DNA from 2 places in the Flavonifractor sp. An112 genome. Region 2 is predicted to be linked to the other one. Evidence: riboswitches for the same ligand, from Rfam matches in the RefSeq annotation. Region 2 holds a riboswitch; the other holds the start of a gene.
The links. A riboswitch is a leader RNA that binds a small molecule or an ion and turns the genes downstream of it on or off. The one in region 2 is predicted to bind lysine.
Positions count from the first base shown of each region.

Region 1: linked by a shared signal. The riboswitch ahead of asd (aspartate-semialdehyde dehydrogenase) and the one ahead of IHN22_RS08890 (3-keto-5-aminohexanoate cleavage protein) in region 2 are both predicted to bind lysine.

Region 1 is NZ_CAJFGT010000018.1:16,889-32,805, reverse strand. Features, by position in the region: gene scfB (thioether cross-link-forming SCIFF peptide maturase) at 1-22, opposite strand, end outside; gene scfA (six-cysteine ranthipeptide SCIFF) at 92-232, opposite strand; gene IHN22_RS04285 (TIGR04086 family membrane protein) at 291-716, opposite strand; gene yajC (preprotein translocase subunit YajC) at 777-1,082, opposite strand; gene tgt (tRNA guanosine(34) transglycosylase Tgt) at 1,256-2,386, opposite strand; gene IHN22_RS04270 (cytochrome c biogenesis protein CcdA) at 2,493-3,791, opposite strand; gene IHN22_RS04265 (RrF2 family transcriptional regulator) at 3,788-4,222, opposite strand; gene trxB (thioredoxin-disulfide reductase) at 4,239-5,156, opposite strand; gene trxA (thioredoxin) at 5,172-5,486, opposite strand; gene IHN22_RS04250 (hypothetical protein) at 5,720-6,571, shown strand; gene IHN22_RS04245 (tetratricopeptide repeat-containing glycosyltransferase) at 6,629-7,702, shown strand; gene queA (tRNA preQ1(34) S-adenosylmethionine ribosyltransferase-isomerase QueA) at 7,744-8,769, opposite strand; gene IHN22_RS04235 (SpoIID/LytB domain-containing protein) at 8,766-10,451, opposite strand; lysine riboswitch at 10,550-10,722, shown strand; gene asd (aspartate-semialdehyde dehydrogenase) at 10,875-11,960, shown strand; gene dapA (4-hydroxy-tetrahydrodipicolinate synthase) at 11,969-12,862, shown strand; gene dapB (4-hydroxy-tetrahydrodipicolinate reductase) at 12,885-13,652, shown strand; gene IHN22_RS04215 (AI-2E family transporter) at 13,687-14,880, opposite strand; gene tyrS (tyrosine--tRNA ligase) at 15,030-15,917, opposite strand, start outside.
Region 2 is NZ_CAJFGT010000052.1:7,968-23,884, reverse strand. Features, by position in the region: gene IHN22_RS08910 (OAM dimerization domain-containing protein) at 1-787, opposite strand, end outside; gene IHN22_RS08905 (lysine 5,6-aminomutase subunit alpha) at 784-2,352, opposite strand; gene ablA (lysine 2,3-aminomutase) at 2,437-3,690, opposite strand; gene IHN22_RS08895 (L-erythro-3,5-diaminohexanoate dehydrogenase) at 4,120-5,160, opposite strand; gene IHN22_RS08890 (3-keto-5-aminohexanoate cleavage protein) at 5,240-6,058, opposite strand; lysine riboswitch at 6,180-6,357, opposite strand; gene IHN22_RS08885 (MutS-related protein) at 6,562-8,058, opposite strand; gene IHN22_RS08880 (hypothetical protein) at 8,042-9,058, opposite strand; gene rd (rubredoxin) at 9,458-9,616, opposite strand; gene dusB (tRNA dihydrouridine synthase DusB) at 9,749-10,735, shown strand; gene IHN22_RS08865 (RNA polymerase sigma factor) at 10,775-11,371, shown strand; gene IHN22_RS08860 (anti-sigma factor family protein) at 11,413-12,372, shown strand; gene IHN22_RS08855 (RNA polymerase sigma factor) at 12,493-12,993, shown strand; gene IHN22_RS08850 (hypothetical protein) at 12,986-13,870, shown strand; partial or broken gene IHN22_RS08845 (elongation factor G) at 14,043-15,917, shown strand, end outside.

The sequences.
Region 1 (15,917 bases), on a different contig from region 2:
GACACTGAAAGGTATGTACCATAAATTTTTGTTCCTTCCTCAGGGCATGGAAAAGGGTGGGCCTACACGCCCACCCTTGCCCTGTTGTTTGTTACCGGTTCTCGCACTTCTGGTTGGCCACGGTGCAAGAGGTCTTACAGGCGGACTGGCAGGAGGTCTGGCACTCGCCGCAGCCGCCGTGGGCGGCGCTCTTCTTCAGAGTAGCGCCGTTGAGCGTCTTGATATGCTTCATTCTGATTTCCCTCCCAAATAGAGACTTTAGATCATTATACCATAGGGTCTTTCCAATTTCAACGCTTTCTGCGTTTTTTCCGCTTGCTCCCTCGATTGCCGCTCCCCAGCAGACCAGCAGCGGCCCCGCCGCACAGGGACCCGCACAGCAGGCCGATGCCCCCCGACTCCAGAGATACATCCCGGAAGCACAGGGCTCCCAGGGTGAGCACCAGCAGAAAGAGCACCCCTCCGGTGAGCAGTCCGGCGGCCAATCCCCCGCCGCAGCGGCTCACCGCCAGCAGGGCGCCGCAGAAACCGCCCAGCACACACCCCACGATGGTGATCTGATACGTCAGGTCCATGTCCAGCAGACCGCCGGAGATGGCAGCCGACGCTCCCAGCAGGAACAGCATACACACGCCCAGGGCCAGCAGCCCGCCCAGCAGGATACCCAGCGCGCAGCGCAGCAGCTTGGCGCCCTGGTCCTCCTCCTTTTTACCCATAAAAACACCCTCCCTTACCACAGGTTCCTGATGAAACCTATGCCGGGAGGGCGTTTCTTATTACTTCTTGTCCTTGGCGTCCTTGGTCTCGCCGGGGCCTTCCTCAGTAGTCTGAGTGCCGCGGGTGGACACAGCCCACTTGGTGAACTCCATGCGCACGCGATCAGAGCTGGTCTCGATCACGATGGTGTTCTCCTTCACCGCGCAGATGGTACCTACGATGCCGCCGATGGTGGTGATCTGGTCACCCACGGACAGCTCGGAACGCATCTTGGCAGCAGCCTTCTTCTTCTTGTTCTCAGGACGGATCAGCAGGAAATAAAACACCGCGATGAGCAGTACCAGCGGGATAATCATGCTCAACATACTACCTGCCCCACCAGCATCAGTGCCGGTGCTGGACAACATCGCGTTGGTGATCTGTGCTGTCAATACAATCCCCTCCGATTTCAACTTTGACGCCATGCGTCATCAGTGGAACATTATAAAACGATTTGCAAGTTTTGACAAGTGTTTTTCGCCATGATTCACAATTTGTTTTAGATTCGTCCGGCCAACTTCTCGGAATATTCCGCCCGGAAGGCCGTGAATTGACCGGCATCCAGAGCATCCCGGATGCGCTGAGCCAGTTTATTATAGAAATACAGGTTATGCATAACGGCCAGGCGCATGGCCAGCATCTCGTCCGCCACGAAGAGGTGGCGCAGATAGGCCCGGGAGAAATTCCGGCACACCGGACAGTCGCAGTCGGGATCGATGGGCCGCTCATCGGTCTTGTACTTCTCGTTGCGGATGTTCATGGCTCCCGACCAGGTGAACAGTTTGGCGTGGCGGGCGTTGCGGGCGGGCATGACGCAGTCGAAGAAGTCCACGCCCCGGGCCACACCCTCAATGATGTTGGAGGGGGTGCCCACGCCCATGAGATATCGGGGCTTGTCCGCCGGCATATGGGGCTCCACCGCGTCGATGATGTCGTACATCACCTGGGTGGGCTCCCCCACCGCCAGGCCGCCGATGGCATAACCCTCGCAGTCGATCTTGGCGGTCTCCTTCATGTGCCACACCCGCAGATCGGGGAAGGTGGCGCCCTGGTTGATGCCGAAGAGCATCTGATGGGGATTCACCGTGTCGGGCAGCGCATTGAGCCGGTCATGTTCTACCTTGCACCGCTGGAGCCAGCGCAGGGTGCGCTCACAGGAGGCCTTGGCGTACTCGTAGGTGGCCGGATTCTCCACGCACTCGTCGAAGGCCATGGCAATGTCGCTGCCCAGGTTGGACTGGATCTGCATGGACTCCTCAGGGCCCATGAAAATGCGGCGGCCGTCGATGTGGGAGGCAAAGGTGACCCCCTCCTCCTTGATCTTCCGCAGGCCGGACAGAGAGAATACCTGGAACCCGCCGGAGTCGGTGAGGATGGGCCCGTCCCACCGCATGAACTTGTGGAGGCCTCCCATCTGGCGCACCACCTGGTCGCCGGGACGCAGGTGGAGGTGATAGGTGTTGGACAGCTCCACCTGGCAGCCGATGTCCTTCAGGTCAAAGGCAGACAGAGCCCCCTTGATGGCGCCCTGGGTACCTACATTCATAAAAACCGGCGTCTGTACCGTGCCGTGGGCGCAGGTAAAGACGCCCCGGCGGGCCTTGCCCTCGGTTTTGATCACTTCAAACACAATAAAACCCCTTTATTTTGCAAGTGTTACTATCATACCAGAAAGCGGAGGAAATGACAACGCCTCAAAACTAGAAAGAGCGGCGCATAGCGCCGCTCTTCCCTATTTACTGTACGCTGTCCATGGTCTGCTGCACCACCGACTCCATGATGGACGCCGTCATGGCTCCCGGCACATAGCCGTACACGTTGCCGTTGACGTCGATCATAAAGGTGGTGGGAAAGGCGGAAATGCCGTAATAGGCCAAGGTCATGCCGGTGGTATCCATAAGCACCGGGAAGGTGTAGCCGTTGTCCTCCAGGAATTGCTCGATCTCCTCCTGAGACACGTCCTGTCCGCCGGGATTGGCCACCGCCAGCACCACCAGATCCTCGCTGTTTTCTCCATAACTCTCATACAGCTTCTGGATGTCTGGCATTTCGCTCTTGCAGGGGCCGCACCAGGTGGCCCAGAAGTTGAGAAACACCGTCTTGCCCTGATAGTCGGACAGAGTGTGGGTGTTGCCGTACTGATCGGTGAGGGTAAAGTCGGGGGCGGCAATCTCAGGCTTGGGCGTAGGCTCAGCCGACGGCTCAGGAGTGGCGCTCTCTGCAGGCTCCGGGGTCTGGGTGGCCTCCGGCGTGGGAGAGACGCTTTCGCTCTGGGTAGGCGTCTCGGTTACGCCGGTCCCTCCCCCAATGCCGGACAGATAGCCAGTGATGCCATTCATAAAGCCGGTGAAAGTCATAATACCCATGAGGATGAGCAGGGCCGCCCCCACCTTGCCGGTATACTTGACCACCTTCTGATGGGTCTTGAAGAAATTGAGCACCGTACCAGTAAAGATGCCCACCGCCAGGAATGGGATCACAAAGCCGGCGGTGTAAACGGCGATGAGCAAAAAGCCCTTGCCGGCGCTTGCGGCGGAAGAGGCCATCAGCAGCACGCTGCCCAGAGTGGGGCCCACGCAGGGAGTCCAGGCAAAGCTGAAGGTGAAGCCCAGCACCAGGGCCACCAGGGGGTTCATGGCCCACTTGTCCAGTCGGAAGGGCAGCCGGTGCTCGGTCTCCAGCGCGGCGGCCTTGCCGAAGAAGCCGAACTGATAGACACCAAAGAGGATCATAATGATGCCGCTGATGCGGGCAAAGAGGGTCTGATTGCCGCTGAAGAAGCGGCCTGCGGCGGTAAAGCCCAGCCCCAGCACAAAGAAGGCGAAGCTGACACCCACCACAAAGAACAGGGTGTTGATCAGCACCTTGCCACGGGGATAGCGGATATTGCCTTTCTCGTCCACCGTCCGGGCTCCTCCCGCCAAATAACCCACATACAGAGGCACCAGCGGGAGTACGCAGGGCGAAAAGAAGCTGAGCAGGCCCTGGATAAAGACGGTGAGCACCGGTACGCCGGTCTCAAGCTGCAAATTCATAGGGGTTCTCCTTTTTGTATGGATTCCAGCTGCCCCTCCAAGTCGGAGAGGCGGAGCTGGGCCAGCCGCGCCTTGCAGCGCCGGTCCAGATCGTCAAACAGGTGGTCCATCACCCCGGCCATACCCGAGGCCACCATACAGCCGCAGTCCACGCCTCCGCCGCTGTGCCAGGCGGGCTCTACGAACCGCACCTCCAGGGCGTCGGCCACCGTGTCCAGGGTCACTTTCTCCGGATCAGCCACCATCTGATAGCCGCCGTCGGTGCCGGTGCGGGTGGTCACCAGCCCCACCTTTTTCAGCTTGGCCATCACCTTGCGGACCCGGGCCGGGTTGGTGCAGATGTTGGCCGCCAGCTCTTCGCTGGAGAGCAGACATCCCCGCTTATCCAGATAGATCAGGGCGTGGACCGCCACACAGAACAGGCCGTTCATGGAATGGGATTCTCCTTTACACGCGTTTCAGCAGATAGTCCTCCGCCCAGTGGGCGGCGTTGGCGCCGTCGGCGGCGGCGGTGATGACCTGCCGCAGAGCCTTGGTACGCACGTCTCCGGCGGCAAACACACCGGGCACGCTGGTGCGGCAGCTCTCGTCTGCCACCAGATAACCCGCCTGATCGGTCTCCACCTGTCCGGCAAAGAGGGCGGTATCGGGCACCCGGCCCACCGCCACAAAGAGGCCGTCGCAGGCCAGCTCGCTTTTCTCGCCAGTGACCACATTTTCCAGCTCGATACCTGTCAGGCGTTTTTCCTTGCGCAGGTCTGTCACACGGGTGTTCCAGAGGATTTCCACCCCGGCCTCCTCCAGGGCCTTGTGGTACACCGCCGAAGCCCGCAGGCTGTCCCGCCGGTGGATGAGATAGACCTTCTTGCACAGCTTGGACAGGTAGAGGGCGTCCTCCACAGCGGTGTTGCCACCGCCGTTTACTGCAACCACCTTGCCCCGGTACATCATTCCGTCGCAGGCGGCGCAGTAGGCGACCCCTCTCCCCCGCACCTCGCTCTCGCCGGGGAGGCCCAGCTCCCGGGGGTAGGCTCCGGTGGCCAGGATTACCGCGTCGGCGGTCAGGTCCCCCTCGCTGGTGTGGAGCACCTTGGGAACAGCAGTTAAGTCAGCCCCGGTGACCTCGGCGTATACGGTTTCCGCCCCGTACTTCCGGGCCTGCTGCTCCATCTTCTCCCCCAGCTCGAAGCCGTCCACCCCATCGGGGAAGCCGGGATAGTTGTCGATCACTGAGGTGGTGGCCATCTGGCCGCCGGGAGACAGCTTCTCCACCACCGCCGTCTTGCGGCCGCTGCGGGCGGCATACAGGGCCGCCGTATAGCCGGCGGGGCCGCCCCCTACGACGAGGATTTCATACTGCGCCATACCGTCCGCCTCCTTTTACAGTCCCATCCAGTCGATGATCTGAGCCTTGGAACCGGGGTTCACAATGGGCTCCCCCGTCTCCCCGTTCTTGAAGAGGAACAGGGTGGGAATGACCTCCACCTCAAACTGCTCCTCCAGTTCCGGCTCCTCGTCAATGTTGATCTTGCCTACCACCAGCTGGCCGTCAAACTGCTGGGCGATCTGGTCCAGCACCGGGCTGATCCGGCGGCAGTAGCCGCACCAGGGGGCCCAGAAGTCCACCAGCACCGGCTTGTCGGAATGAAGCACTACTTCTTCAAAATTGGCTTTGGTAATGGTAATGGGAGTCATATCCATCGTCCTTTCTGTTCCGAATAGCAGGCAATCGCCTGACTGTATGATATGCTTTTAACTGTAACTTTATTTGTTTCATTTCTATACTGTAACTATACCAGTTACAGTTAGTCTTGTCAACCCCTTTTCCTACTTTTTTGCTGGGCGTTCCAGCGGCGCACCTCCCGGCGGGCAATCGCATAGGCTGTCATGTGGCACAGCCACAAGCCAAGCGGATAAAGGAGTACAATATGAACCACTATCTTCCCTCTGATCGGGAGTGGAAACGGAAACAGGAAGGTGGGGCCTGCTGCTGTCCGCCAGGCTGCTGCCCGCCGCCCTGTCCCCCTCCCTGCCCCGTGCCTGGTCCCACCGGACCTACCGGGGCTACCGGTCCCACTGGTGCTACCGGGCCTGCCGGTTCCGGCGCCGCCGGTGCTACCGGCCCTACTGGACCCACCGGGCCTACCGGACCTGCCACCCCCGGACCCACCGGACCCACCGGCGCGGCAGGTGTGACCGGCCCCACTGGCCCCCAGGGTATTCCCGGACCTGACGGCGCAACCGGACCTACCGGACCTCAGGGTATCCCCGGCCCCGATGGCGCTACCGGTCCTACTGGCCCCACCGGACCTGCCGGTACCGCGGGTACTGCCGGTGCAACTGGACCTACCGGACCCACTGGTCCTACCGGTGCCGCAGGCACCGACGGTGCAACCGGACCTACCGGACCCACCGGCCCTGCCGGTACTGCGGGTACTGTCGGTGCAACTGGACCTACCGGACCCACTGGTCCTACCGGTGCCGCAGGCACTGACGGTGCAACCGGACCTACCGGACCCACCGGCCCTGCCGGTACTGCGGGCACTGCCGGTGCTACCGGACCTACCGGCCCCACCGGACCCACCGGCCCTGCCGGTACCGCGGGCACTGCTGGCGCTACTGGTCCTACTGGCCCCACCGGGCCTACCGGCCCTGCCGGTGAGACCAACGCCGCCGCCGCGGTCACCACCCTGCAAACCAGTGCCAGCCTGACCGACGCTATCAACGCCATCAACCAGATTATCCAGAATCTGAAGGCCGCCGGCCTGATGGAAACCTGATCCTGCGGGAGGGGGGCAGTCTGCCCCCCTCTCCTTCTGTGGAAGGAGAAGGCGCTTATGAAAATTGTAGTCTATGCCATCTGCAAGAATGAGGCCCAGTTTGTGGACCGTTGGATGGACTCCATGTCGGAGGCCGATCAGGTGGTGGTGCTGGACACCGGCTCCACCGACGACACCGTGGCCCGCTTGGAGGCCCGAAGAGCCGTTGTCACCGTGGAGACCATTTCTCCCTGGCGGTTTGACACTGCCCGCAACCGCTCTCTGGACCTGGTGGATGAGGACGCCGATATCTGCGTATGTACCGACCTGGACGAGGTGTTCCATCCCGGCTGGCGGGCTGCTCTGGAGTCGGCCTGGACGCCCGGCACAGGTCAGGCCCGGTACCGCTACACCTGGTCCTTCCGGCCCGACGGGGCCGAGGGCGTGGTGTTCTGGTACGAGAAGATCCACCGCCGCCACGGTTACCGGTGGGTCCATCCGGTTCATGAGATCCTGCGCTGGGAGGGGCCCGGTCAGCCCGGCCCCATGGTAACAGCGCTGGGGGTGCAGCTGGACCACCACCCGGATCCCTCCAAATCCCGGGGCCAGTACCTCCCCCTGCTGGAACTATCGGTAAAGGAGGAACCGGAAGACGACCGCAACGCCCACTACCTGGGCCGGGAGTACTTTTTCCATAGCCGGTGGGACGACTGCATTGTCACCCTCAAGCGGCACCTGTCCATGCCCACCGCCACCTGGAAGGATGAGCGGGCAGCCTCCATGCGGTACATTGCCAAGTCCTACATACAAAAGGGGGACCCCGCCCAAGCAAGAAGCTGGTTTTTCCGTGCCGCCGCTGAGGCCCCCCATTTGCGGGAGCCCTGGATGGATCTGGCCACCCTTTGCTACCAGCAGGAGAACTGGGACGGGGTGCTGTATTTTACCGGTGTCGCTTTGGCCATCACCGTCCGGCCCGATACCTACATCTGTGAAGCCGAGTCCTGGGGGCCGCTCCCCCACGACCTGCGCTGTCAGGCCTATTTCCGCACCGGCCGCATCGGTCCGGCCCTGGAGGAGGCCCAAAAGGCCCTGGTCCTCTCCCCTACCGATCCCCGTCTGGCAGGCAACGTGGAGGTACTGAGAAGGATGTAAAAAAGGCCTGCCGTTTTACTACGGCAGGCCTTTTGGTTGTTTCAGCAGATAAACATGGCGTCTCCGAAGGAGAAGAAGCGGTATTTCTGCTCCACCGCCTCCTTGTAGGCGGCCAGGATGCGCTCCCGGCCTGCCAGGGCGGACACCAGCATGATGAGGGTGGATTCCGGCAGATGGAAGTTGGTGATGAGGCAGTCCAGCGCCTTGAATTTGTAGCCCGGATAGATGAAGATATTGGTCCACCCGGCGCTCTCCTTCAGAGTTCCGTCCTCTGCCGCCCAGCTCTCAATGGTGCGGCAGGAGGTGGTGCCCACGCAGATTACCCGGCCTCCCTCGGCTCTGGTCCGGTTGATGGTCTCGGCGGTCCCGGCAGAGATCATGCAGTACTCGGAGTGCATCTCGTGGTCCAGGATATCCTCCTCCTTCACCGGGCGGAAGGTGCCCAGGCCCACATGGAGGGTCACATAGGCCAGACGCGCCCCCATGTCCTCCACCCGCTTGAGCAGTTCCTTGGTGAAGTGGAGACCGGCGGTGGGTGCTGCGGCGGAACCCACCTCCCGGGAGTAGACGGTCTGATACCGCTCCGGGTCCTGAAGTTCGGCTTTAATATAGGGAGGCAGAGGCATCTTGCCCAGCTGCTCCAGCTTTTCCAGGAAAATGCCCTCATAGTCGAAGCGGACCAGCCGGTTGCCGCCCTCCAGCACCTCGGTGACCTCGGCGGTGAGCTGGCCCTCGCCGAAGGACACCTTCGTACCCGGACGCATCTTACGGCCGGGCCGCACCAGGCACTCCCAGGTCTTGTTGCCCCGGTCGATGAGCAGCAGCACCTCCACCGCGCCCCCGCCGGGCTCCCGATGGCCGATAAGCCGGGCGGGCAGCACCCGGGAGTCGTTGAGCACCAGGCAGTCTTCCGGTCTCAGCAGAGTGGGCAGATCGAAAAAGTGCATATGCTTCGTTTCGCCGGTATGCTTGTCCAGCACCAGCAGCCGGGAGGAGTCCCGCTTTTCCAGAGGAGTCTGAGCGATCAGCTCCTCCGGCAGGTAAAAGTCAAAATCAGACGTCTTTATGGCTTGCGCACCTCTATTCCAGTATAGTAGAAGGTCAGGATATCCTGATAAGTATAGCCCTGCTGGGCCATGGCATAAGCGCCCCACTGGCTCATGCCCACGTTGTGGCCCCAGCCGGAGCCGGTGATGGTGAACACGGTGGAGCTGTCCCCGCCGCTGCCGCCGGAGGGCGCGGCCTGGGTTACCTGGCCGCTGCCGTCGATGATGTACACATCGCCGCTCAGCTTGGAGGTGGAACCGCTGCCGTCGATGGCATAGGCCCCGTCCAGGCTGCCGAGGGTACCATTTCCGTTCACCGTGTAGCTCCCTCCCCCGCCGGACGAGCTGCTGCCGGCGGAGCTGGACACGGTGTAATGGATGGACCGCAGCCCCAGGAAGGTGCGGCAGTCGTCCCGGATCTTGCTCCAGCTCTTGCCGGAGGAGTCGGTGAAGGTGATCTCAATGGCATTGCCGGTGGGGCTGGTCTTGGTGACCTTGAAGTCCACGATGCCCGAGTTGGTATAGCCCTTGGAATTGAGCAGGTCGGTGAGCTCCTGGGCGGTGTAGGTCACCGTCCAGTTGTAGTTGGGGACCTTGCTGGCCACCGACGCCTCATAGGGGTCGTACTTGCCGATGAGGTAGGCCACGTTGCTCCCCCACACATTGACGGCGCTCTCGGTGGCGCCGCCGTCGTGGGAGGAATACACCGCGTCGATGAGGGAGCCGTTGTACCAGGCGTATTCGCCGTAGGTCTCCTCCACCGCCTTGCTGCTGTTGGCCGTCACCGCGTCCATACCCAGGTATACCTGGCAGCAGGTGGAGTTGCAGATGTCGAAGCCCTGGCTCTTGTGCTTGCTGGCGGTGTAGTTGCGGTAAGCGTAGGTACGGGCGCTCACCGCCTGGGCTTTCAGTGCCTCTGTGGGCCAGGAGGAGCTCATCTCCCGGACAATGACTCCCTGTACATAGTCCTCCAAGCCGATGACGTTGCTCACCGTCAGGTTGCCGCCGCTCACCCGCTGATACTGGAAGCCGCCGTAATAGGTACAGCCCCGGAAGATGGTCTCGGTCTTAACGCTGTCGTCCAGGCCGGGCTTGATGCCCAGGCACTTGGAGGCGCTGTCAAACTGGAAGAGGATCTGGCTGGTGCCCGTCTTGACCACCGACACCCCGGCGCTGGAGGTACCAACCACCTCGGCGTCCCCAAGGCCAAGGCTGGTCTGGGCGGCCTGGGCAGATTCCTTGTCCAGGTAGGCCCCCACTCTTGCCTGCCACGTCCCGTCGATCCAGGCCACGAAGCCGCCGGAACAGGCGTAGGCCGCAGCGGCAGCCTCGTCGTAGGAGCTGTAGCTGCCGGGCAGCTTCAAATGCCAGCAGCCCACGGCGATATTGGAGGTAATGGTGTCGTAATAGCCGCTCCATGTCCCCACCTTGCCGTAGTAGACATTCTGGGTTTTGACCACCGAGATGGCGGTCTCACTGGTGGCGGCCAGCTGCTGAAACACCCGGTTGTCGTCATAATAGCCCAGCCGGTACCCGCTGCCCACATCGTTGAGCAGGTTGGCGCCGGGCAGAGCGTTGGAGCCGTAAAAGATACCCACTTTAATGGTGGGGTCCACCGCCACCGAGGCGGCGGAGGCCGGCGCCTGGCTCAGTGGAAGGGCAATGGCCAGGGCCAGGGCTGCAATCTGCACAATTTTTTTCATCTTTCCTGTTTTCATTTGGCGGAAATCCCATCTCGCTTTCGTTGACACTTTGCCGGAACTTGTGATACAATTTTGCAAACTAAATAGCGAAATTGCATTTGCAGGATAGAGGCGCGGCTCTTCAAGAGTAGCGTGGTGAGGGTGCCGGGCCCGGTGAACCGCGTGAAAGGGGAGGCCGCCGAAGGGACGCTCCCGGTGGTGCGTTTGCCTGGTCGCCCGGATAAGATCCGTTCGACTGTCGCCGCACACGCGGCGGAGTGCTGTCTGCTTTTGTCTGGTATGGTCGGGGACGCACTGTCCCTGTCATTATAGTACAAAATCAGCAGTTCTGTAAACTGCTGATTTTCTTTTTCTTTTCGCTATGAGTTTCCGGTCTGAGACAGGCCGGTGTTGGAATAAACTTTGAGCAACGGAGGTATGGTCATGGAAAAATACAAAGTAGGCGTCATCGGCGGCACCGGTATGGTGGGCCAGCGTTTTGTTTCCCTGCTGGAGAATCACCCCTGGTTCCAGCTCACTGTCATTGCGGCCAGCAGCCGCTCCGCCGGCAAGACCTATGAGGAAGCCATCGGCTCCCGCTGGGCTCTGGAGAATCCCATGCCCGAAGAGGCCAAAAAGATGGTGGTCATGAACGCCCAGGCCGATATCGAGGCCATTGCCTCCCAGGTGGATTTTGTCTTTTCCGCCGTGGATATGAAGAAGGAAGAGATTCAGGCTCTGGAGGAGGCTTACGCCAAGCACGAGTGCCCCGTGGTCTCCAACAACTCCGCTCACCGCTGGACGCCCGACGTGCCCATGGTGGTGCCGGAGATCAATCACGAGCATATCAAAGTCATCGAGGCCCAGCGAAAGCGACTGGGGGTGGAGCGCGGGTTCATTGCCGTTAAGTCCAACTGCTCCCTCCAGAGCTATGTTCCCGCCCTGCACCCCCTGCGCGGCTTCGGCCTGAACCAGGTGCTGGTCTGCACCTATCAGGCTATTTCCGGCGCGGGCAAAACCTTCGACACCTGGCCTGAGATGGTGGACAATGTGATCCCCTACATCGGCGGCGAGGAGGAGAAGAGCGAGCAGGAGCCCCTGAAGCTGTGGGGCAAGGTGGAGAACGGGGTCATCGTCAACGCCCAGTCCCCCGCCATCACCGCCCAGTGTCTGCGGGTGCCCGCGTCCAACGGCCATATGGCCGCTGTGTTCGCACGCTTTGAGAACAAACCCTCTATGGAGGAGATCAAAGAGATCTGGGCAAATTACAAGGGCCGTGCCCAGGAGCTGGCCCTGCCCTCCGCTCCCAAGCAGTTCCTGCACTACTTTGAGGAGCCCGACCGTCCTCAGACCCGGCTGGACCGGATGACCGAGGGCGGTATGGCGGTCTGCATTGGCCGTCTGCGTCCCGACACGCAGTACGACTATAAGTTTGTCTGCCTGTCCCACAATACCCTTCGCGGCGCCGCGGGCGGCGCAGTCCTTCTTGCCGAACTTCTGTGCGCGGAGGGTTACATTTCAAGGAGGTAACCCTAATTATGAGAGAGCCTGTTTTTACCGGAGCCTGTTCCGCCATCATCACCCCGTTTGACCACAGCGGCGCCATCAACTACGATCAGTTCGGGAAAATCATCGACGAGCAGATCGAGCGGGGCCTGGACGCCATCTGCGTCTGCGGCACCACCGGAGAGTGTTCCACCCTGACCATCCGGGAGCACATTGCCGCCGTGGAATACTGTGTCAAGCGGGTGAACGGCCGGGTCAAGGTCATTGCCGGCGCGGGCAGCAACGATACTTCCGCCGCCGTCTACCTGTCCCAGCACGCCCAGGACTCCGGTGCCGACGCCCTGCTGCACGTCACCCCCTACTACAACAAGGCGTCCCAGACCGGCCTCATCAAGCACTACGAATACATTGCCGACCGGGTGGATCTGCCCATTATCCTCTATAATGTGCCCTCCCGCACCGGCGTTTCCTTTACCGCCGAGACCTACAAGGTGCTCTCCCAGCACCCCAACATCAACGGCGTCAAGGAGGCCAGCGGCAACTTCTCTCTGCTGGCTCACACCCTGGCCATCTGCGGCGACGACTTCTATGTCTGGTCGGGCAACGACGACCAAGTGGTCCCCATGATGAGCCTGGGCGCCAAGGGCGTGATCTCGGTGGTGGCCAACATCGCCCCCGAGGTCATGATCCAGATGACCCACCTGTGCCTGGAGGGCAAGTTTGACCAGGCCGCCGCCCTTCAGCTGGGCTACATGGACTTTATCGACGCCCTCTTCCTGGAGGTCAACCCCATTCCCATCAAGGCTGCCATGAATCTGGCGGGCTACGACATCGGCTCCCTCCGCCTGCCTCTGTGCGATATGAGCGACGGACCGCTGGAGACCCTCCGTCAGTCTATGGTCAAGGTGGGACTGCTCTCCGCCTGAGCACCGGGAAAGGATGTTGGAAATGCTTCGTTTGATCCTCTCCGGCTGCAACGGCCGGATGGGCCGGGCAGTGGAGCACCTGTGCGCCGCCCAGCCCGACCTGGAAATCGCCGCCGGATTTGACCTGCTGGGGACTGGCGACCGGGACTTCCCCGTGTTCTCCTCCCCCGCTGAGTTCCAGGGGCAGGCTGATGCCCTCATCGACTTCTCCTCCCCTGCCGCCCTGCCCGCTCTGCTGGACTTCTGTTTGCAGCGGAACATCCCGGCAGTGCTGGCCACCACCGGCTACTCGGAGGAGCAGCTGGCCGCCATCGACCAGGCGGCGCGGGTCATCCCCGTGTTCCGCTCCGCCAATATGTCCCTGGGAGTCAATGTGCTGCTGGCCCTGGTACGCCAGGCCACCGCGGCTCTGGGGACGGACTACGATATCGAAATCGTGGAAAAACACCATAATAAAAAGGTGGACGCCCCCAGCGGCACCGCCCTCATGCTGGCCGACGCGGCGGCATCCGCTCTTCCCTACCAGCCCGACTATGTGTGCGACCGCCACAGCGTCCGCAAGGCCAGAGACAAGGAGGAGATCGGCATCTGCTCTGTTCGCGGCGGCGGCATCGTGGGAGATCACGACGTGATCTTTGCCGGTGAGAATGAGGTCATCACCCTGAGCCACTCCGCTATGAGCCGAGAGGTCTTTGCCTCCGGCGCCATCCGGGCGGCCCGATTTCTCGCCGGTGTGGAGACCCCTGGTCTCTACTCCATGACTGATCTGGTCCAGGCCACCCTTTCCTAACAGCAAAAAAGACCGCCCAATGGGCGGTCTTTTTTCATTCTTTGTCCGGCGGCGTTTGGGGCTGCTCCTCCAGGGGCTTACCGTTGCCGTCGATTTTTTTTGCCTTGAGACGCTTGTTGACCCACTCCCGGACCAAAGCATAGAGCACAGCAAAGGTAGGCACGCCCAGGATCATGCCGGGGAACCCGAACAGGCCGCCGCAGGTGACAATGGAGATGAGCACCCAGATGGCGGACAGGCCGGTGCTGTCGCCCAGGATCTTGGGCCCCAGGATGTTGCCGTCAAACTGCTGCAATCCGATGACCAGGGCAAAGAACCGCAGGGCGGCCCAGGGGTCCACGATCACCAGAATAAACAGACAGGGAATGGCGCCGATGATGGGGCCAAAGAAGGGGATCACATTGGTGACGCCCACGGTGACGCTGACCAGCATGGGGTACGGGATCCTGAAAATGGCGCACAGGATGAAGCAGAGCACGCCGATGATGGCGGAATCGATGATCTTGCCGTTGATAAAGCCCACGAACACCCGGTTGGCCTGACCGCATACCCCCAGCAGCCAGTCGGACCGGCGCTTGGACACGGTGGCATAGAGGAGCTTTTTCAGCTGGGGTACCAGCCGGTCCTTCCCCGCCAGCATATAGATGGAGGAAATCAGAGCGGTGATGCCCGCAATCACGCCGCTGCCGATGGCAAAGCCCACATCCAGCAGCTGGGGCAGGGCCTCCGCCGCTTTTGCGGTCATGTTGCTGATCATGTTCTGGAAGTTACCGAACATATCGTTGATGGCGTCGGCATCCAGATCAAATTGCTCGGTCAGATCCTGCACCAGCTGATCCAGGCTGGTCAGGTAGGTCTGCATATTGCCCGCCAGGTCCTTGACGCTCTGTACCACCTGAGGCACGATGAGCCCCAGCAGAATGGCCACCACCGCAAAGGCCAGCACATAGACCAGCAAAATGGACAACGCACGCTTAAACCGGTGGTTGGGAAAGAGTTTTCGCTCAAAAAAGCACATGGGGGTATTGAGCAGATAGGCAATGGCAAAGCCCACGATAAACGGGGACAACACCCCCATAAACTGGTTGATTCGGACAGTTACTACGCTGAAATGGTTCAATCCCACATAGAACAGGATGGCAACGATGAGCACAATGAGCAGCTGCACATGGCTGCCATCCAGGATGTACCATTTCTTCTTGTTCTTCGGGTCCTCTTTTTCCGGCACAGTGCCTTCCTCCTTTGCAGCCGCCACACACATTGCCGGGGCGGTAAGCCTTCCAACAGGTTTATTGTATCATGCCTGTTTGTCGCCTGCAACCAAAGTCAGGTAAAATTAAGAAAGGGGCTGCTCCACTGACGGCAGCCCCGAAACACTCAGCCCTGCAGAGAGGCCCGGTGGAAGACCTTCTTGCCCTTCTTGATCATGACACCGTCGCCGGAGAGCTGATCGGCAGTGACGGCAGTGTATACGTCCGTTACCTTCTGGCCGTCCAGCTCCACGCCGCCCTGCTCGATGAGGCGGCGGGCCTCCTTCTTGGAGGGTGCCAGCTTACAGGCCAGCATCAGGTCCAGGATACCGATGGCGCCGTCGGTGAGCGCGCCGGCCTCCAGGGCGGTGGAGGGCACGTTGCTCATATCGCCGCCGCCCACGAAGAGGGCCTTGGCAGCATCCTGGGCCTTCTTGGCCTCCTCCTCACCGTGGACCAGCTTGGTCAGCTCAAAGGCCAGGATCTCCTTGGCGGTGTTGAGCTGGCTGCCCTCCCACTTGTCCATCTCGTCGATCTGCTCCAGAGGCAGGAAGGTGAGCATCCGCAGGCACTTGAGCACATCGCCGTCGCCCACGTTGCGCCAGTACTGGTAGAACTCATAGGGGCTGGTCTTGTTGGGGTCCAGCCACACGGCGCCCTTGGCAGTCTTACCCATCTTCTTGCCCTCGGAGTTGAGCAGCAGGGTGATGGTCATGGCGTGGGCGTCCTTGCCCAGCTTGCGGCGGATCAGCTCGGTGCCGCCCAGCATGTTGGACCACTGGTCGTCGCCGCCGAACTGCATATTGCAGCCGTAGTGCTGGAACAGATGGTAGAAGTCGTAGGACTGCATGATCATGTAGTTGAACTCCAGGAAGGAGAGGCCCTTCTCCATGCGCTGCTTGTAGCACTCAGCCCGCAGCATATTGTTGACGGAGAAGCAGGCACCCACCTCACGGAGCAGCTCAATGTAGTTGAGCTTGAGGAGCCACTCGGCGTTGTTCACCATCTGGGCCTT
Region 2 (15,917 bases):
ACTTACCCAGGCGGCGGACCATTTCCTTGGCGCAGAAGGTGGCCACGTCGTCAGCATAGGTACCGGCACCGAAGCCGGCGTCATAGCCCAGCTCCTTAGCCAGAGCGTGGGTGATACGGGCGCCGCCGCAGCAGAAGATGTACTTCTCGCGGACACCCTCAGCCTCGGCCAGCTCGATGAGTTCGGTCAGGTTCTGGATGTGCACGTCCTTCTGGGTCACGGTCTGGGACACCAGCAGCACGTCGGCGTTGACCTCGGCGGCCTTCTTGAGGAACTCCTCGTTGGGCACCTGGGAACCCAGGTTGTAGGCCTCGATCATCTCATAGCGCTCCAGGCCGTAGTGGCCGGCAAAGCCCTTGCGGTTCATGATGGCGTCGATGCCCACGGTGTGGGCGTCGGTGCCGGTGGAGGCGCCCACCACCACCAGCTTGCGGCCCAGCCGCTCCTTCAGGAACTCGTCGGTCTCGTCCATGCTCATGGCCTCGTCAGCCACGGTCTGGACCACGATCTCATTGTAGTTGATGGTGTGGGTCAGAGAGCCGTACACCACATAGAAGGTGAAAGCCTCGTCCAGCTTCTGCCGGAGGGCCACGTTGGGGTCGGCCAGGCCCATCTTCTGGGCGATGAGCACGGCAGCGGCCGCGCCCTTGTCGTCGTCCTTGACGGGCAGGGTGAAGGACATCTGCACCTTGCCGTCGTTCATGGTGTCGCCATAGGGTTTCAGCCGGGTCAGGTCCAGGGTGGTGTCCAGGTCCTTATCGCGGATTTGATACAGTCCGGAACTCATTTGCCGGCACCCCCTTTCATCATGGGCTCAAGGAAGGGGTTGAAGTACCCGGCGGCCTTGCTTACCACGCCGTCCAGGCCCTTGCCGCCGTCGCGAGGACGCTTGATGTCGGCAAAGATGCCCCGCTCCAGGGTCTCGAAAATGCCCAGCTGCTCGATCTGGCCCAGCAGATCGGTAGCCTTGTGCAGCACGTCGGCAGCACGGTTCTGCATGATACCGCCTTCCTTGAAGACGATCTCGCTGCCCAGGTCGTGCATGGTGCGGAAGATGTACTGGGCGTTCTGGATGGCCAGGAAACGATCGGACAGGAAGGGGGTGTGGATGGCCTCGGTCATCATACCCAGCAGGTGGATCTTCTGGTTGGTCAGGATGGTAACCATGTTGAACAGGGCATCCTGAACCTGGCCACGGAAGATGTTGCCGGTCATAAACTTGGTGGGAGGCATATACTTCAAAGGCGCATTGGGGAAGATCTCCCGGGCCATCTCGGCCTGGGCCAGCTCATACAGGAAGCCGTTCTCCACGTCGGGGTCGATCTCAAAGGCGTGACCCAGACCCATCTGCTCCTCGGGCAGGCCGGCCCGCAGGGCGAAGGCCTCATTGAGGAACTGGGAGGCCAGCACGGTGTGGGCCTCTTCCACAGCGTCAGCGGTGGTCAGGTAGTTGTCCTCACCGGTGTTGATGACTACGCCGGCGTAGGCGTTGATGGCCCGGGAGAAGGACTGGTCCACCAGGGTGCGCTGCATATTGATGTCGCGGAACAGGATGCCGTACAGGGCGTCGTTCAGCATCACGTCCAGGCCCTCAAAAGCGCCCATGGCGGCGATCTCGGGCATACACAGGCCGGAGCAGTAGTTGCACACACGGATGTAGCGGCCCAGCTCCTCGCCCACCTTGTCCATGGCCTCACGCATCAGGCGGAAGTTCTCCTGAGTGGCGTAGGTGCCGCCGAAGCCCTCGGTGGTGGCGCCGTAAGGCACATAGTCCAGCAGGGACTGGCCGGTGGTGCGGATCACGGCGATAACGTCGGCGCCCTGGCGGGCGGCGGCGGTGGCCTGCACAACGTCCTCATAGATGTTGCCGGTGGCCACGATCAGGTAGATCCAGGGGCCCTGCTTCTCGCCGCCGTGGGTGGCGATGAAGTCCTCGCGGCGCTTGCGGCGGGCGCGGATCTTGGCCAGGCTGGCCTCCACAATGGGATCCAGAGCGGCGTGGATCTCGGCCTCGCTGTGGGTGGGCAGAGCGGTCAGGTCCAGCTTGTCGTTGGCCACGTCCTCGGCGATGGCCTGGGGATCCTTACCGGTCTCCACCATGGCGTTGCCGATCCAGAAAGCGGCGCCCTGGGGCAGAGCGCCCTTGTCCATCAGGTGCTCCACAACCACGTTGGGCAGAGGCACGTCGCCGGCGTCCACACCGTCGATGCCCAGCAGGCGGCAGATGGTACGCTCCACGGCCACGGTGGTGCAGCCGTCGATGAAACGCTGGGTGTCGTCCGCCACGCGGGAAGCGTGAGCGCGGGCCTGTTCCACCAGCTTAAAATCAAGGTTCAGCTTGGATTCCAACATCGATCACTTCCATTCTTTGTCAGTTCAAAAACGGGGGGCAGCGGATCGCCGCGGTTGGGCGGCGATCCGCTGTATTTATCTGGATTACTCCTCGTGGTGGGAGCGCTTATGACGCTCCAGGTTGGCGGGCTCCATGGAGAGCGCCTGGCCGCGCTCCAGGCCGGCCACACCCATGAGCTCCTTCTTCTTCTTGCCGGTGCAGTAGTCGCACTGACAATCGGTGTAGTGGTCGGGCTCGGTGTAAGTGGTGATAACGCCCTCGTAGTTGCGCAGGATGACCTTCTTGGGGGTCTGGGAGATGACGTACTGAGGCATGACGGGAGTCTTACCGCCGCCGCCGGGGGCGTCCACCACGAAGGTGGGCACGCAGAAGCCGGAGGTATGACCGCGCAGGCCCTCGATGATCTCGATGCCCTTGCTGACGGGAGTACGGAAGTGCTCCAGGCCCATGGACAGGTCGCACTGATAGATGTAGTAGGGGCGCACCCGGATTCTGACCAGCTCGTTGACCAGCTTCTTCATGGTGTAGACGCAGTCGTTGATGCCGGCCAGCAGCACGCTCTGGTTGCCCAGAGGGATACCGGCGTCAGCCAGCATGGCGCAGGCCTTGGCGGACTCGGGGGTGATCTCGTTGGGATGGTTGAAGTGGGTGTTCAGCCAGATGGGATGATACTTCTTCAGCATATTGCACAGCTCGGGAGTGATACGCTGAGGCAGCACCACGGGGGTACGGGAGCCGATGCGGACGATCTCCACGTGGGGGATCTCACGCAGCTTGGCGATGATGTACTCCAGGCGCTCGTCGGAGCAGAGCAGAGCGTCGCCGCCGGAGAGCAGCACGTCCCGGATGACGGGGGTGTTGCGGATGTACTCGATGGCCTGATCCACCTGATCCACAGGCAGGCCGGCGTCGTTCTGGCCGGCGAAGCGGCGGCGGGTGCAGTGACGGCAGTACATGGAGCACTGGTCGGTGATGAGCAGCAGGCAGCGGTCGGGATAACGGTGAGTCAGACCGGGAGCGGGGGAGTCCTCATCCTCGTGCAGGGGGTCCAGCAGGTCGGCGGCGGACTGATGCAGCTCCTTGGCGGTGGGGACGGCCTGCAGCCGGACGGGATCGTGAGGATCGCCGGGCTGAATCAGGGACAGATAATAAGGAGTGATGGCCATGCGGAGGGTGCCGAGGCAGGCCTTAACGCCTTCCTCTTCCTCGGGGGTCAGATCCACATACTTCTTCAGGTCCTCCAGAGTCTCGATGCGGTTCTTGACTTGCCAATGCCAGTCGTTCCACTGCTCGTCAGTCACATCGGGGAACAGGATCTTACGGCGGGACTCTACCATAACAAGGTCATCCTTTCTAAATCAGTGTGGGGATGTGCCATTCACAGGCGTCAGGGACCGGGAACCGGAACGGGGGGAGAAAGGGTTGGGGAGGAGAGTTTCTCCAGCGGGACCGGGGCCGGAATCATCGGCCGCAGAACGATCACATCAATCAGCTCATCTGTCGATGGGACAGGTAAGTCACAAAGTAAATGGGAAATAATCTGGAAATCGGTAAAACAGGAACTTACAGGTACTTCTTCTCGAAGTAGGCCTTCAGCTGGGGATTCTCACGCAGTGCCCCACGCAATGTTCCATTGCGCGGGGCCCCCGTGATTTGACATCCTCGGGGCAACTGAATTGCCCCTGCGGGAACGCTGCGCGTTCTGCGCGCCAAAAGGCGCGGCCGGCTGTGCCGGCGTCCGAGCTGCACAGACAGCTCAGAATATCTTACAGATACTTCTTCTCGAAGTAGGCCTTCAGCTGGGGATTCTCACGCAGCTCGGACAGAGTGATCTCGGCGTGGTCCTTGGTGTAGCCGTTGCCCACGATCATGGTGACGTCCTTGCCGCAGCCCTCGGCGCCCAGAGCAGCCTTGGCGAAATCGGTGGCCATGGAGAAGAAGTACACCACGCCGTTGTCATGGACGGGCAGGATGGCGGCCATCTCGCAGGCGGGCACGTTCACGATCAGGATGGAGACATCGTACTCCTTGCCGTTGTTGACGGCCAGGGACTTCTCCAGAACCTCGGTGGGGTTGGTGGCGGAGCCAACGATGGCGTGATGGCACAGGTTCATGCTCTTCAGCAGGTCGGCGTCCTCCTGGCAGATGACCAGGGCAACCACGTTGCCGGTGGGGCCAACGCGCTTCATGGCCTCGTAGCAGCACATCATGCCGCCCTTGCCGGCGCCGCCCAGAATGAGCACGGAGTCACCGGGCTTCACCAGCTTAGCGGTCTGGGCGGGAGCGCCGGCCACGTCCAGAGCAGCCAGAGCCAGCTCCTCGCTCATGTCGTCGGGCAGCTTGGCATACAGGCCGGACTCAAACAGGATAGCCTGGGCATCCACGTCCACGCGGTCGATCTCGGGGTGGATGGCCTTGATCTTGTTGATCTTCAGGGGAGTCAGGGACAGGGAGACCAGAGAAGCGATCTTGTCGCCCACCTTCAGGTCGATCTTGCCCTGCAGGTCCTCGCCGATCTCACGGACGGTGCCGATGAACATACCGCCGGAACCGGTGACGGGGTTCTGCATCTTGCCGCGCTCATTGACGATATCCAGGATCATCTGCTCGGTCTTGGCCAGGTCCTTCTCACAGGCCTCATAGATCTGGGTGAAGGAAGCGGAGTCAATGTTCAGAGCGGAAACGTCGCACAGGATCTCATTGGAGTAGCACTCCATGGTGTTGTCGATCTTCTTGGCAGCCTGGGTCAGCAGGCCCTTGGGCTCGATGACGCGGTGAGTGCCGTACTTGTTGCCTTTCTTCTGCATAGAAAGTTCCTCCTGTTTCGTTTAATGTTTGGTTGGGGAGATATATGGTTGGGGAGATAAGTAAAACAAAGGAATGAGATCAGGCCAGGGACAGGATCTTCCGGGCCTCATCGGGAGTGGCGATCTCGCGGCCCAGCTCCTTGGCCAGGCGGACCACCTTGGCGACCAGCTCGCCGTTGGAGGCGGCCTTGTGGCCCTTCTCCAGGTAGATGTTGTCCTCGAAGCCCACGCGGACGTTGCCGCCCATCACGATGCCGGCGGCAACCATGGGCCAGGCGCCCCGGCCGATGCCGGTGACGGTCCAGGTGGAACCGGCGGGGATCTGCTTCACCAGGTAGTCCAGGTTGCCCACGGTAGCGGGGGTGCAGCCGGACACGCCCAGCACGAAGTTGAACTGCATGGGAGCGCCGGGGACCAGACCCTTGTTGGCCATGTTCACGATGGTGTCCAGGTGGCCGATCTCGAAGCACTCATACTCGGGCTTGATGTTGTTTTCGATCATGCGCTTGCCGAAGGCCCGCATGGTGGGCATATCGTTGACGAAGATGTCGTCGCCGAAGTTGCAGGTGCCGCAGTCCAGAGTGGCCATCTCGGGGCACAGCTCGGTGGGCTGGAGCCGCTCCTCAGGAGTCATGCCGGTGGCGCCGCCGGTGGAGGGGATCAGGATCACGCCGGGGCAGGCCTCCTTGATGGCGTCCAGGATCACCCGGAACCGCTCCCGGTCCTGAGTGGGGGTACCATCGTCCTCGCGGACGTGGACGTGGATAACAGCGGCGCCTGCATCAAAGGCGCTCTTGGCCTCGCGGACCATTTCCTCCACGGTGTAGGGGACAGCGGGATTGTGCTCTTTGGTGACCTCTGCGCCGCAGATGGCCGCGGTGATAATAAGCTTTTCCATGACACGCCTCCTCGAAAAAATAAAGCTACCTCGCCGGTAGGAGATCCATTCCTCCGGCGAGATAGCGCTTCATGAACAAAAAAACACTACTCATGTCCGCGGGAGGGGAGACTCTCGTTCAGACACAAATAGCGCTTCATGTGACTCATGACAATCCGTAAGCACTGGGCCCACGGCTCAGGGGGAGGGCTGTACGATTCACGTCCCCCTTCGGCGGAGCGGACATTCACAGAGTACATCGGGCTCGCCTGCCCTTATCATTGCTCTGCTACCTTGCGCTCCGCGCCTCTATCCATGCGTGTTATTTACTTTTGACAAAAACACTATAACCCAGCCGTTTTTGTTTGTCAACTATTTTTTGAAAAATTAGGCTCACAAAATTTTTCTCTGTTCTGTAGACTTTTGTACGCTACAGCGGGATAGTGCTTACCAAATGGTAACCAGAACTGGAAGGGCAAAAACTCCGGCAGGCGGCGTGAACCGCCTGCCGGAGCAGGGAAAATTTACAGGTCGGCCTGGAAGAGTTCCATGAGGGTATCGTCCAGTTTGAGCAGTCGGCACACCCGGAGCGCGTCCCGGGGACAGGGGGCTCCGGGAGGGGCGGGAAGGAGCCGATAGTCCATCCGGCGGGCGATCCGCTTGCGGGGATCGTCCCCCTCGTCGCCCTGGATGTCCCGTACCAGACCGGCCACCTGGTAGTGGGCGGCGGCCACGTCGGACACCCCGTCGTAGTGGGTGGTCATGAGGGCCACGCAGTCCAGACTGCTCAGGTGACGCACCAGAGCACGGGCCAGGGCTGCGCCCTCCTGGGGGTTGGTGCCCCGGGCGAATTCGTCCAGAGCCACGAAGAAGAACTGGCCGTGGGTTTCCCGCAGCAGCTTGTCCAGCAGATGGACTTCCTTGCCGAAGGAGGACAGGCCGCCGGCGCCGGGGCCGCTGTCGGCCAGGATGAGCTCCACCCGGTGGAACAGGGGAAGGGTGGCGGACTGGGCAAAGACGAAGAAGCCGCACTGGCACAGAAGCAGGGAGAGCACGGTGGAGCGGAGAGACACGGTCTTGCCGCCCATGTTGGCGCCGGTGATGACGGTGCAGCCCGGCTTCAGGTCCAGATCCAGCAGGGTAAACTGTTCGCCCCGCTCAGCCAGATCCTCCTCCACCTGGGGATGGCGCACCCCCCGGAGGGTGATGGATTTGTCGGCGCTGAGGGCGGGCCGGACACAGTTGTACCGCAGAGCCAGCTTGGCCTTGGCCACGATGAGATCCAGACGGCCCAGAGTCTCCATGTTGTCCAGGAAGGCCTGCTTGTAGGCCATCAGCTTGCCGGTGAGCATCCGGCGGACCTCCAGCTCCAGCTTATCCTCCTCCACCGCCAGGACACGGCGCTTTTCCATCAGCGGCCCCCGTTTGTCCTCCATGGTCATGCGGATGGCCTTCTCCAGCTTGGCCTTCTCCGCACGCAGGGGAGCCAGGTCGTTGTGGTAGGAATTGACAACGGAGAAGGTGGGCAGACGGCGGCCCTCCGGGTCCATCAGCTCCAGGGCGTCGGCCAGGGAGGGGAAGGACAGCCCGGCCATGGGGGGCAGAGCGGCATAGGCCTGGACCAGCTGCTCCAGGGTGACCAGGAAATGCTTGATCTCAAAGAGCTCCACCAGATCGAAGGGGGCGCCGGGGTCCCGGTCGAAAGAGCCCCGGATGTCGTGAAACAGGGGCAGGCAGCGGGTGACACCCCGCAGGGCAGCGGCGGCGTCCTTGCGCTCGGCCTCGGTGAGCCGCACCGGGCCGCAGCCGCAGCCCTCGGTCTGAGGGGCGGTGGTACCCGCGTTCCAAAGCTCCATGGCCAGGGCCACGTTGTCCAGCTCCTCCTCCAGGGCAGCCTCCTCTCCGGGGCCGTACCACCGCAGGGAGCGGGCAGCCGCCTTGCCGAACGGCGACATGGGACTCAGCCGGTTCAGTACCCACTGAAACCCTGCGTTTTCCCGCAGTTCATGCGTCAGTTCCATCATGATCCTCCTTCACGTTGACCACCGGCAGGTGGATGGCCTGCCGCAGGGCGGAGATGAATTTATCCGGTTCAAAGTGCCAGCCGTAGGCCGACCAGGGATTGGCAGCCACCGCGGCGATGGTCAGCTCCCGGCGGACGGCCAGCTCGCCGCCGTTGCGCAGGAACAGCTCCAGAGCGGCCCGGCCTGCCAGCAGGTGGGTGGCGTCCTGGGTGACCAGGGTAGTGGGGGCTCCCCGGCGGGCCAGGGTTTTGAGCAGGGGGTCGGTAACCCCTCCCGACGCCCACACCGCCAGGGGGCGGCGGGGCAGCTTGTTCCACTTGGGGCTGCCGCCTTCGTCCAGGGGCAGCTCCAGCGGGGTGCAGTCCAGCTCGAACAGGGCGAAGCGGTCCTCCACGCCCTCCAGGGCGGAACGCAGGCCGGCGTGCTCCGGTACTTTCCGGTCAAAGAGCCAGCAGGTGTGGGCGGTCTCCGATACCACCAGGTCCATATCCCGGTCCAGAGAGGCACCGGTACACAGCAGGGCCACGCCCTCCACACCGGCGCCAGCCAGAGACTTCCGTCCGGCGGCCCCGTCGATGAGGACCCGCTGGGCCCCCAATTCCATGAAGCGAGCGGTGAGGGGGCGCAGCTGTCCGGCGGCAGAGGGACCGGCCAGCTGCACATAGCCGTCAGACAGAGTGCGGAAAATAGCCACCGGTCCCAGGGGGGTCATCACGTCGGTCAGGTCCACCACCTCCAGGGTGGCGTCGCACAGCGTGATCATGCCCCGGGCAGTGGCGAACAGATCGCCGGCTTTCAGGTACAGATCGGGCTTCTCGGTCCCGGTGACCAGGTCGGTGCGTTCTCCGTCCCGGCCCACCGAGGTGAGGGCCAGCCGCTCGTCCCCCAACTCGGCCATCAGGCGGCGCATGGCGGTGGTCTTGCCCGCGTTCTTGCACAGGCCGATCACGGTCACGGGGGAGGCATCCCCCACCAGCGGCGCTAACAGATGTTCCAAAATAGGGCCTCCCTTCCATAGGAAAATTGGGTCATTTTTGAGTTCGTCGAGGCCATTATAAGAGGCCCCCATCGGTTCTGTCAATGGGGAGAAGCAGAATTCCAGCCGCCTGAAATCAGATGCGAGGAGTAGCAGAAAATGAAAAAAGAATACATCAATCATGCAGAGCCGGGGAACGGACGAAAGAAATATATAGCATAATGGCAGGGTGGACGATTACTTTTTGGAATATAAAAAATAAAATTTACAAAATAACCGGGGAAAACCAAACGAGAATCATTTGACAGAAAAGAGGAACGCTTTTGCACATGAAATTTTGGAATGGAATTGATGCAAAAAAGAAAACCGCCTGTCCGAAGGAACAACCGTCAGACAGGCGGAATGCGGTGGGGGAAAAGCTTACTGCTTGGAGAACTGGTCCTTGCCGGCGCCGCACAGGGGGCACACCCAGTCGGCGGGAACCTGCTCCCAGGCAGTGCCGGGGGCTACGCCGTTGTCGGGGTCACCCTCAGCGGGATCGTAGACATAGCCGCAGAGATCGCAGACGTACTTATCCATGTTAGAACGCTCCTTCATTTTCATCTTAAATCAAGCGGAGGATACCCGACGGGGAAACAACCTTGCCGGATTTCCTGTCCTGTGGTATGATACGCTTGTTACGCTACTATTTATAACACATCGGGGGACACTGTGAAAATTGGCAATATCACGATAAATTCGGCGCTGGCGCTGGCTCCTATGGCGGGAGTGACAGACCTGGCCTTCCGGACCATCTGCCGGGAGCTGGGGGCGGGCTATACCATTACGGAGATGGTGAGCGCCAAGGCCCTGTGCTATCAGGACAAAAAGTCGGTTCCGCTCCTTCAGCTGGGGGAGGGGGAACACCCGGCGGCGGTGCAAATCTTCGGCAGCGACCCGGCCTGTATGGAGCAGGCAGCGGGTATGGCCGCGGAGCGCTCCGGCGCCGATATCATCGACATCAATATGGGCTGCCCGGTGCCTAAAGTGGCCAATTCCGGGGACGGCTCGGGGCTGATGAAGAACCCGGAACTGGCTGTGAAGGTGGCGGAGGCGGTGATCCGGGGCGCCGGCGGCAGGCCGGTGACGGTGAAGTTCCGTCTGGGCTGGGACAAGGGCTCCATCAACTGCGTGGAGTTTGCCAAAGCTATGGAGGAGGCCGGAGTGGCTGCCGTGGCGGTCCACGGCCGCACCCGGACCCAGATGTACTCCGGCACCGCCAACTGGGACTACATCCGGGCGGTGAAGGAGACGGTTTCCATTCCGGTGATCGCCAACGGCGATGTGTTTGAGCCCAAGGACGCGGTACGCATCCTCAAGTACACCGGGGCGGATATGGCCATGATCGGCCGGGGCTGCTTCGGCAATCCCTGGCTGTTCCAGCGGGCCCAGGCGGCTCTGGCGGGGGAGGAGATCCCGCCCCTGCCGCCCCTGGCCCAGCGGTGTGACACGGCGGTGCGGCAGTTTGAACTGTCGGCGGCCCAGAAGGGGGAACACATTGCCTGCCTGGAGGCCCGGAAGCACTACGCCTGGTACCTGAAGGGCGTGCCCCACGCCGGGTACTATAAAGAGCAGATCAGCCATGTGTCCACCCTGGAGGATATCTACAAGGTGACGGCTGGCATCAAGCGGGATTTGAAAGACGAGCCGGACCGGTAACGGCGCCGGACACAAGACAGACAAGGGGGTGGGAAAGGCATGAAAGCGGAATGGGAGCTGGTCCAGCGGGCCAAGCAGGGGGACGAGGAGTCCTTTGCCGCCCTGGTGGAGCAGAATCAGGGACGGATCTACAATCTGGCCCTGCGGATGACGGGCAACCCGGACGATGCTCTGGAGCTGAGTCAGGAGGCCTTTCTCAACGCCTGGAAGGGGCTGGGCAAATTCCAGGGGGACAGCTCCTTTGCCACCTGGCTGTACCGTCTGACCAGCAATGTGTGCATTGATTTTCTCCGCCGGGAAAAGCGGAGAAACGCCCTGTCCATGACTATCTCCCTGGACGATGAGGAGGAGGCCCGGCAGGCCGAACTGCCCGACGAGCGGTTCTCCCCCCATGTGGAAGCTGAGCGTCGGGAGCGGCAGGAGACGCTCCGGGCGGGCCTCAGCACCCTGTCGGCGGAGCACCGGCGGGTGCTCATCCTCCGGGAGCTGGAGGGGCTGTCCTACGGCGAGATCGCCCAGGTACTGTGTCTGGAGGAGGGCACGGTGAAATCCCGCATTGCCCGTGCCCGGCTGGCTCTGCGAAACTATTTGAAAAAACAGGGGAACTTTTTTGATTCGTCCACGTCTATACCATGAACAAGGGGGAACTTCCCCCAAAACGGAGAGGAGGGAACGATATGCTGAGCTGTGACGAGGCGCTGGAACTAATCAGCGCCCGGTTGGACGGACCTCTGACCCAGGAAGAGACTGCCCGGCTGGAGGAGCACCTGTCGGCGTGCCCGGCGTGCCGGACCCTTGCGGAGGATCTGAAGGAGCTCCATGAGGAATTACCCCAGCTGGCCGCTCAGCCCCCTGCCGGGCTGAAGGAGGGGGTTATGGACCAGATCCACACCTCCAAGGTCACCCCCTTCCAGAGCAAGAAGCGGCAGTGGCGCTGGCGGAGCCTGGCCTCCCTGGCGGCGGTGGCCGCCCTGGTGCTGGTGGGCGCTGGGGTTATGGACCAGTGGCGCACCGGCGGCTTCCGGGGCGGCGAGCAGGCCCCCGGCAGCATTTCCGTGGCGGTGGAGAGCAACCTGCCTGCCGGAGGCGATGAGGAGGGACCGGTGACCCGAGAGATCGTGCCCCAGCCCACCCAGGCCCAGGCAGAGAGCGGCAATCAGGAGGATCAGACTGCCGGCGGCAGCTCCGGTCAGGGGACAGACAGCCAGCAGGGCGGTCAGAGCTATTCCGGAGAGGGCAGTACAAAGACCACGGAGCCTGCTGCTGCGTCCCAGACACCTGCTGGAACTGGAGCTGAACCCTACAGCGTGACCCCGGACGACCGGGGCGTCCAGACAACCCAGGCTACCGTGAATCCCACGCTTACCCAGATCGGTCTTACCCAGACGGAAGCCCTGTACAAGCTGGCCGCCTGGCTGGGCTGGAATACCGACGAGCTGACGGTGGGTGAGGACGGTACCATGACCGGCCCCACTGCTCAGGACGGCACCACCGCCAAGCTGATGTGCGCCGGACTGAACCAGGAGGGTACCGGCTGGCTGTGCCAGCTGGAGCAGGTCACGCCTGGTCCTGACGGTACCGCCAGCTGCACCACCTACACCGTGCCGCTGGACGGCAGCGAGATCGTGCAACCGTAATTATTTTGAGAAAGCGCAGGCCGCGGGCCTGCGCTTTTTCTATTTGAATGTGACGAAACAGAGGGCTGGCGCGTAGTTCAGGTGAAAGGCCTTTTCAAACACCTGGAGAGGAGGGGTCATGTGAAGAAGGATGCCGACGGGTTCAATGCCCGGGCGGAGGAGCTGCTGGAGCGGTACGCCGGGCTGGTCTACCGACTGGTCTTTGCCCGTACCCGCCGCCGGGATGCGGCGGACGATATTTTTCAGGAGGTCTTTCTCCGCTATGTGGCCAAGGGGCCGGACTTTGAGAGCGAGGAGCACGCCCGCGCCTGGTTCTGCCGGGTGACGGTGAACTGCGCCAACTCCTACTGGCGCAATCCCTTCCGCCGGCGCACCGAGCCGCTGGAGGCGGCGGAGCACCTCCCGGCCCCGGAGACGGCGGAGAGCGGATTGGACGCCTGCCTGGACAGGCTGTTCCCCGAGCTGCGGGTAGTGGTCCATCTCTACTACTACGAGGGGTACTCCACCCCTGAGATTGCCGGGCTGCTGGGCAAGAAGGAGTCCGCCGTGCGGATGCGCCTGATGCGGGTCCGGCGGCAGCTGCGGGACTATCTGGAAGAAGGAGGGGATTCCTGTGTTTGAGCATGACTATCGCGCCAAATTTGACGAGATTGCTCCGGACCGGGCGCTGGTGGAGGGTACCCGGGACCGGATGAGAAAAGCGTTGTCCGGGGAGAAGGCCCGGCCCCGCCGCCTTACCCGCCGGGGGCTTGTGGCGGCAGCCGCTGCCGCCGTCCTCACGGTTTCGGCCCTGGCGGCGGGGCCCACCCTCTGGCAGGCCATCCGGGACGACCTGGGCAGCCGGACCTCCTATGCCACCCAGGTGGAGGCCGCCTGTGAGGATCAGGGGGTCCGGATCGAAGCGGCGGCCCAGGCCCTGGCTGACGGCAGGATGGTGCAGGTCTATTTCACGGCTCGGGACCTGGACGGGAATCAGCTGGATGAGACCACGCAGATCAGTTGTTCCCTGATGAGGACGGACAGGGATGTCTGGCCCTACTGTCTGGAGGGCTTTGGCCCCGAGCAGTTGCCCAAGCTGACCCAGGTGGAGATGCTGGTGGACTATTCTGCCCTGAGCAAACCGGTGGAAGGGGATTGGAGCATAGAAATTCCACTCCAGACAGTGGAATCTGAGCATTTTTCCATCTCCCTTGCATTGCCTGCTGATCTTGAGTCGGAGGGTTCTGTCATGGCCCAGTCCTTGGAACTCTCCCCGCTGAGCCTTACTCTGGTTTGTAATCAGGATACCATGTACCTGGAGGATGGAAAGACCCTCCGCTTTATTACACTGGAGGAATTTACTCCTACGGTCTTTTTGAAGGACGGCACCGTCCTGACCCCAACGTATGCGGATGGAAACAGCTGGTGGGCCACCTGGGCCTTCGATCAGCCCATCGACCCGGAGCAGGTGGTTTCCATTACCCTCAACGGCCAGACCATCCCCGTGGACCAAAGCTGAACTGTCCCAAGGCCCCGCCCCTTCTGCGGCGGGGCCTTCCTCTGCCTTACCCGGGAGTTTGCGCGATTTTTCTAAAGTTTTAGTTGTAACTGACGGAACTTTCATGTATAATGGACAACAGCAGTTTACCATGCTGCTCCGCGATTCCAAATGTAAGGAGAGGAAACAAGTTATGAGCTATTCCGTACAAAATATCCGCAACGTCTGTCTGCTGGGACACGGTGGCAACGGAAAGACCTCCCTGGCCGAGAGTATGCTGTTTTTGACCGGTGGTACCCCCCGTCTGGGCAATCCTGCCGACGGAAACACCGTTTGTGATTATGATCCCGAAGAGACCCGCCGCCAGATTTCCATCTCCACCGCGGTGGCCCCCATTGAGTACAACGGCTGTAAGATCAACGTGCTGGACACTCCCGGCTACTTCGACTTCTCCGGTGAGGTCATGGAGGCCATGCAGGTTTCCGACGCCGCCATCATCGTCTGCTCCGCCAAGGGCGGCATGAGCGTGGGCGCCGAGAAGGCCTGGAAGCTGTGCCAGCGCCGCAATATGCCCCGTCTGCTCTACATCTCCAAGACCGACGAGGATAACTCCGATTACAACGCCGCCTTCGATACCCTGCGGGAGCGCTTCGGCAAGAACATCGCCCCCGTGGTGGCCCCCATCTGGGACGCCGACAAGAAGGTCATCGGCTTCATCGACGTGCTCCATAAGCGTGCCTTTGAGGCGGGCCCCAAGGGCGAGCGCGTGGAGATCGACGTGCCCGACGAGAAGCTGCCCGTGCTGGACGAGCTGTACGACGCCCTGAAGGAGTCCGTGGCCGAGACCAGCGAGGAGCTGATGGACAAGTACTTCTCCGGCGAGGACTTTACCTACGCCGAGATGATCCAGGGCCTGCGCCAGGGCGTCAAGGAGCTGTCCCTCTTCCCCGTGGTGTGCGGCTCCGCCCTCACCGGCCTGGGCACCCGTATGCTGCTGGATATCATCGTGGAGCTGCTGCCCTCTCCCCTGGAGGGTCATCCCCTCATGGGCGAGAACGAGAAGGGCGAGCTGGACGAGTTCGTGGCCTTCCCCGGCGCTCTGCCCTGCGCCTTTGTGTGGAAGACCGTGTCCGACCAGTACGGCAAGTATTCCTATGTGAAGGTTCTCTCCGGTAACCTGAAGCCCGGAAGCTGGGCCGCCTGTACGTCATGAAGGGCAAGAAGGCCGAGGAGGTCAAGGAGCTGGAGTGCGGCGACATCGGCGCCATCGGCAAGATGGACAAGGTCAAGACCGGCGATACCCTGTCTGATCCCCGTAAGGTGGTCAAGATCGAGCCCATCCCCTTCCCCGAGCCCTGCTATTCCGTGGCCATCAGCCCCAAGACCAAGGGCCAGGAGGACAAGATCGCTGCCGGTCTTACCCGCCTGAACGAAGAGGATCTCACGTTTAACTGGGTGAACAACGCCGAGACCCACCAGATGGTGGTCTCCGGTACCGGCGATATGCAGATGGACGTCATCGTCTCCCGCCTGAAGAGCCGCTTCGGCGTGGACGCCGAGCTCTCCGAGCCTCGTGTGGCTTACCGTGAGAAGATCCGCAAGAAGGTGGAGGTCCAGGGCCGCCACAAGAAGCAGACCGGCGGTCACGGCCAGTTCGGCGACGTGTGGATGCGCTTTGAGCCCGGCGACACCGAGGAGCTCCAGTTCTGCGAGGAGGTCGTGGGCGGCGCTGTGCCCAAGAACTACTTCCCCGCTGTTGAGAAGGGTATGCGTGAAGCCGTGGTCCACGGCGTGCTGGCGGGCTATCCCGTGGTGTACCTGAAGGCCACCCTGTTCGACGGCTCCTATCACCCCGTTGACTCCTCCGAAATGGCCTTTAAGACCGCCGTGCAGCTGGCCTACAAGGCCGGTATGCCCCAGGCCAGCCCCGTGCTGCTGGAGCCCATCGGCGAGCTGAAGGTCACCATCCCCGACAGCTACATGGGCGACGTCATCGGCGACCTGAACAAGCGCCGCGGCCGCGTGATGGGTATGAACCCCGACGGCGAGGGCAACCAGGTGGTGGAGG